2 linked regions of the Mucilaginibacter gracilis genome follow. The protein of the gene in region 1 interacts with the protein of each later gene in a pairwise test. Links are inferred from orthologs where the notes say so. Each region holds a gene or a part of one and is shown in the gene's direction. Other genes may lie near its edges. The genes, in order: dnaA and dnaB.

Region 1 (3,171 bases):
TACCGTTGACCCGCTTGCCGGATCGTTTTTTGTTGAAACCCTAACCGATGAACTGGAAGCCGCCGCTCAATTATATATTGATAAAATAGATGCAATGGGCGGCTCGGTAAAAGCCATTGAGCAAGATTATCTTCAGCAAGAAATAGCAAAGGCGGCGTACCAGCATCAAAACGATATTGAAAGCGGCCAGCAGGTGGTAGTGGGCGTTAACCGTTTTACCCAGCCCGAAGAAAAAGGTATAGAACTTTTTAGGGTTGACGATGCTATACGCATTACACAAATTGATAAGCTTAAAAAGTTAAAGGCCCACCGCGATAACGGTGCCGTTGCCCTTGCTCTCCAAAATTTACAACAAGCTGCCCTTGGCGATGAAAACCTGATGCCTTATATTTTAACAGCCGTGGAGTGTTATGCCACTTTGGGCGAAATTGCCGATACACTGAGGCAAATATTTGGCGAATATTAAAACAATTTATTGCTTTTGCCATTGATGGTTAAGCAGGTATAAATAATTGAAAATTTAATTGAAGGTAACGAGATGGATGCCGTTTTTTTGTCTTAATTTTGAACCCCCTCGCAACCCTCCCCCTAACTATAAAGCTATGTTTTGATTAGGGGGGAAAGCTTGGATTTTTTTTGCAATTATGCGCTTTATAGCTAAAAAGTGGATAATTGCCGTAACAAACGCGTTACAGAGTGTTTTAATGATGAATATCGGAAAAGTGAAATTTTAATTTTTTTATAAACTTATTTTTTCAATATTCGATGTTCCGGAACAGGCCCTGATTAAGTTTCGTTGGGTGTTTGTAAATCAATAATTTAATAGATGATAATGGAAAAAACGTGTACAAATGTTTGGAATAACTGCTTGCAGATAATTAAGGACAACATCCCGGCCCAAAGCTTTAAAACTTGGTTCGAGCCTATAAAAGCCTTAAGAATTGAAGGTAGTGTATTAACCATACAGGTACCAAGTTTATTCTTTTTTGAGTGGTTGGAAGAACATTATGTTGGCTTATTGCGTAAAACAATAAAAAAGCAATTAGGCGAAGACGGGAGGTTGGAGTATAACATTGTTGTTGAGCAATCATCATCAAGCAAACCATATACTACCAACATGCCATCTAACGGAAACGGCGCCGAAGGTAAAAATCAATCAATGCCAATACCAATATCTATTAATAAAGACATTAAAAACCCGTTTGTGATACCCGGACTTAAAAAGTTACAGGTTGACCCGCAATTAAATCAAAATTACACGTTCGATAGCTTTATCGAGGGCGATTGTAACCGCCTTGCCCGTTCGGCAGGTTATGCAGTTGCAGCTAAACCCGGTGGCACATCGTTTAACCCATTAATGATTTATGGTGGAGTAGGTTTAGGTAAAACTCACCTTGCACAGGCCATTGGTAACGAAATTAAACGCACCCTGCCGGATAAGCTGGTACTCTATGTATCGTGCGAGAAATTTACCCAGCAATTTGTTGACGCTCTAAAGCACAATAACATTAATGATTTTGTGAACTTTTACCAGGCGATTGATGTGCTGATTATGGACGATGTACACAACTTTGCCGGTAAAGAAAAAACACAGGATTTCTTTTTCCATATCTTTAATCACCTGCACCAATCGGGCAGGCAGCTTATTATCACATCTGATAAAGCACCTAAAGATTTGGCCGGTTTAGAAGAGCGTTTGCTATCGCGTTTTAAATGGGGCCTTTCGGCCGATCTGCAAATTCCGGATCTGGAAACTCGTATGGCTATCCTCAAAACCAAAATATATCAGGATGGTATTGATTTGCCAAACGAGGTTATAGAATACGTTGCCCACAATATTGATAACAATGTGCGCGAACTGGAAGGTGCAATGGTATCATTACTGGCACAATCCACACTAAACCGCAAGGAAATTGATTTAAACCTGGCCAAGCAAATGTTGAAAAACTTTATCAAAAACTCAACTAAAGAGATTTCGATGGAGTACATACAAAGCCTGGTTTGCGAGTACTTTGAGGTACCGATAGAAATGGTAAAATCGCAAACCCGCAAACGCGAAATTGTACAGGCACGCCAAATATCAATGTACCTGGCTAAGGCACACACCAAAAGCTCACTAAAATCAATAGGTTCATTTTTTGGTGGCCGCGATCACTCTACAGTGATATATGCCTGCCAAACCGTTGAAGATTTAATAGATACCGATAAAAAATTTAAAGGCTACGTGGCTGATATTCAAAAGAAATTAAAGATGTCGTAGTGAACTACGATGGTCCGATAAAGAAAGAAGTCCCTGTTTCAGAAAGAAATAGGGACTTTTTTTATAAGTCGTAAAAAACGCGGCGAATTTTGAATAACCGAAAGAGATTGTTAAAATGTGAACTGAGCATTTATAGACTTAACGGTTAATTGCCCGTCGGCAGATGGTAACTGCTCATAATTGCCGTTTCGCAAAAGGTAATGCCAAACGTTTTTATTTTCCGGGTCTATAATAATGTACTCAGGAATTTGGTTTTTTTGATAAAGTTCAAATTTCTTTTTCTTATCGTAGTCTTTATTTGACGACAAGACCTCCAAAACTATGTCTGGCGAGCCGACAATGCCTTTCTTCTCAATTTGGCTTAACTTGGCAGTGCTGATAAAAACAACATCAGGTTGTACAACAGTTAGCCCGTCATCTAAATACACATCCAAAGGTGAAATATAAACCTTGCCCAACTGATTGGCCTTTACTGCCTGTGTAAGATTGAGAAATATATCGCCCAATAATTCCTGGTGATCTGATGTTGGTGATGGTGACATGTATAGCGTATTATCAATAACCTCACAACGGGTGCCTTCGGGGAGCATATTAAAAACTTCCATTGCGGTGCGTGGAATGTCAAGTATTTGTTTCATAACATAGCTAATTTAATAACAAAACTCTACAAAACGAAATCTGTTTGGTGGCGTTCCATTTTGCAATTATAGACTACGATGTACTTTTTATGATTTCAGTTTTGAAAAATAGTATATTAGCAAATAACCCAAACCTAATGAAATTAAAGCTAAAATTGTGGCATGTGCTTTTGCTTTTTTTGCCTTTTGTATGCGGCTGCGTGATACTGGAATTTCATTATCGACTCAGTTTTGAAATTGCAAACTTTTTGTCGGTTTTAACGCTATCGCTTA
Region 2 (3,242 bases), 2.4 Mb from region 1 along the record:
GGATTAATTTGTGCCGTACCTTTTGACGGAACTACGATGGCATGCACACCGGCACATTCGGCAGTGCGGGCAATGGCACCTACGTTGCGCACATCGGTAACGCCATCTAAAATAAGTATCAAGGGCACCTCTCCCCTTTCAAACACCATAGGGATGATGTCTTCAATTTTTTGGTAGGTAATTGGCGATATAACAGCGATAACCCCCTGGTGATTTTTAAGTGTTATCCGGTTTAGTTTTTCTACAGGTACCTGCTGCGATTCTATCTTGTATTCGGTTAATAAGGTTCTGAGTTCGTAAATTAATTCGCCGCCAAGGCCACGCTGAATAAAGAGCGATTCGATATCCTTTCCCGATTTTATAGCCTCTATAACGGCCCGGATACCAAACACCATCTGGTTGTATTCGCGCTTGGGCTCCCTGTTGTTAAAACTCATAATTTACTGCTGTATAAGTCAGCAAAATTAGCATATTAATTGGTTTCGGGGTAGTTATACTTAAACTTAGCATTGGTTTTTTAAAAGTAATTAACATTATGTAGGGTTATTAACATTAAGGTTAAATGCTTAATAATGAATGGTGCTTTTATTTTTATCAACACTTAATTAACAACGGCTGTTAATTACAATCAACACTAAAAATATATTTTTTTTCATTATCCACATTTTCCATTTTTATAAAAATTAGCATTGTTAGCAACATTGCAGCCGTTGCCAAACCTTTTTGTATATTTTTGTACAAATGATTTTTGAGAACGAGAACCAGGCAGGCAAACCCAATTTTACAGGTGAAAGACGCAGCAGATTTAGCAGTACGGTACAAAATGGAGTAGGAAAATTACCCCCGCAAGCAACTGATTTAGAGGAGGCTGTACTGGGTGCACTGATGCTGGAAAAGGATGCCCTATCATCGGTTATTGATATACTAAAACCCGAGGTTTTTTACCGGGATAGCCACCAAAAAATATTTCAGGCTATACGCGTTTTGTTCGAAAAAACGTCGCCGGTTGATATTTTAACCGTTACCGCCCAACTGCGTTTGCAGGGCGAACTTGAAATGATAGGCGGTGCCTATTACATTACCGAATTAACTAACCGCGTTGCTTCGGCGGCAAATATTGAGTATCACTCGCGTATTATAATTCAGAAGTATTTGCAGCGCGAACTCATCAGGATATCAACCGATGTTATTAATAGCGCCTACGAGGATACTACCGACGTTTTGGATTTGCTTGACAAGGCCGAAAAAGGTTTGTTTGATATAGCCCAAAATAACCTTCGCCGCGATTCGCGCAAAATGGATGATATTTTGCACGAAACGCTAAAAGAAATTGAAGCTTTAAAGGATAAAAAGGATGGTTTAACAGGTGTTGCATCCGGCTTTACCGATTTGGACAGGATGACATCGGGCTGGCAAAAATCAGATTTGGTTATTATTGCTGCCAGGCCGGCTATGGGTAAAACAGCATTTGTTTTAACCTGCGCACGCAATGCCGCGGTAGACTTTAACCGCCCGGTTGTAGTGTTCTCGCTCGAAATGTCGTCGGTGCAGTTGGTTAACCGTTTAATATCCGGGGAAACCCAAATTGAACAGGAAAAAATACGCAAGGGCCGCTTAGAAGAGTGGGAATGGGAACAGATACACTCTAAAATTGGCCGTTTAGAACAAGCACCGCTAATTATTGATGATACCCCGGGGCTTAATATATTTGAGTTTAGGGCTAAATGCCGCAGGCTAAAATCGCAGCACGATATACAGCTTATTATTATTGATTACCTGCAACTGATGCAGGGCAAGGCCGATGGTAAAAATGGTAACCGCGAGCAGGAAATTGGTAGTATATCGAGAGCATTAAAATCGGTAGCTAAGGAATTGAATGTACCGGTTATTGCACTATCGCAGTTAAGCCGGGCGGTTGAAAGCAGGCCAGGTGGTTCAAAAAGACCCATGTTATCGGATTTGCGCGAATCGGGTTCAATTGAGCAGGATGCGGATATGGTACTTTTCCTTTACCGCCCTGAGTATTACGGACTGGAGTTTGATGAAGATAATAACCCAACAGCAGGCGTAGGCGAGGTAATTATAGCCAAGCACCGTAACGGCGAAACAGGCCGCGTGCGCTTAAAATTTGTTGGCAAGTATGTTAAATTTACCGATTTAGATGATGGCCCTGATAACTTTGGCACGGGCGGCAGCGGCGCTCCAAGTCCGTTTGCAGGTTTGGCCCCATCTCAGGATTTTGATAAGCCGAGTAATTTTATCATCAGGCCATCAAAAATGAACGATGAAGAACCACCGTTTTAAGGCTGGTAAATAAAAACCGTATCATTGCGAACGATAACGTGGCAACCGCACGTAAAGCTTTGCGTTATGCAGGGAGAATATACCTCCGTGAGATTGCTTCGTGCCTCGCAACGACATCTTTATCGAGCTTTATATTCCAATTAAAATATAAAACCCAACGCAACCCCGATCACGATAATGAACGGGGTTTTTATTTTTGTGTATTTTAACAGCAGGAATGTTGCAACAATAATGCCGTTGGCTAACAAATTGATACCTACCGGCCTGTAAAGCAACAAAAAAGCTGTAGCCATAAAACCCACCGCTACGGCGTTAATACCGCTTAATGAGTTTTTTATGCGGGTTATTTTTTTCAAATCTTCCCAAAACGGAACGATGAATAGTATCAGTATCATGCCGGGCAGGTTAATACCTATTACGGCTACAACGCTACCCAATATTTGGCCGCCTATGCCGTAACCTTCGTTGCCCAAGGCTATGCCGCCTAAAAAAGATGTGAACGAAAATGTAGGGCCCGGCAAGGCTTGTTGCAACGCATAGCCCGACAAAAATTCGGTAGGGAGCAGGTAGTGTTTTACTTCAACAAACTCGGTGTACATTAAGGGTACCAATACCTGTCCGCCTCCAAAAATAAGGATGCCATTACGGTAAAAGTTTTCGAACAGGCGGATTGGTAAACTAAATGGCGATGTACGGTTAACAATGGCACCTAAAGCTGCAAACAACAATAAAATACCAATAAAATACGCCACCTTATTGGGGTTAACATTGGCAAAAAGCTTTACCCGCAATTCGTTTTCCTGCGGCTGAGTTTCCATCGCCGATGACAGTATGCCACCCATCATAATAAGGATAGGGAAAGCATAAGGGGTTTGCAAAATAAGCGTTGCTATAAGCGAGCCAATTGCCAGCATGGCACTCACCTTGGTTTTTATAAA

What was found.
Region 2: the proteins of dnaA (region 1) and dnaB interact in binary tests that used the Escherichia coli proteins (3 or more experiments, as listed by UniProt). The link is inferred for Mucilaginibacter gracilis from one-to-one orthologs.

Annotation. Positions count from the first base shown.
Region 1 is NZ_RBKU01000001.1:6,115,761-6,118,931, reverse strand. What follows is about bases 213-3,046. They hold dnaA (chromosomal replication initiator protein DnaA), read left to right. Parts: upstream 213-832; coding sequence 833-2,260; downstream 2,261-3,046. Other genes in these bases: BDD43_RS27275 (Uma2 family endonuclease), read right to left, coding at 2,371-2,898; BDD43_RS27285 (acyl-CoA mutase large subunit family protein), read left to right, coding at 213-466. Also shown: more of BDD43_RS27285, read left to right, coding at 1-212. UniProt on the Escherichia coli protein: Plays an essential in the initiation and regulation of chromosomal replication. Binds in an ATP-dependent fashion to the origin of replication (oriC) to initiate formation of the DNA replication initiation complex once per cell cycle.
Region 2 is NZ_RBKU01000001.1:3,704,804-3,708,045, reverse strand. What follows is about bases 118-3,022. They hold dnaB (replicative DNA helicase), read left to right. Parts: upstream 118-741; coding sequence 742-2,304; downstream 2,305-3,022. Other genes in these bases: chrA (chromate efflux transporter), read right to left, coding at 2,445-3,022; rlmB (23S rRNA (guanosine(2251)-2'-O)-methyltransferase RlmB), read right to left, coding at 118-437. In the rest of the region: more of rlmB, read right to left, coding at 1-117; more of chrA, read right to left, coding at 3,023-3,242. UniProt on the Escherichia coli protein: The main replicative DNA helicase, it participates in initiation and elongation during chromosome replication. Travels ahead of the DNA replisome, separating dsDNA into templates for DNA synthesis.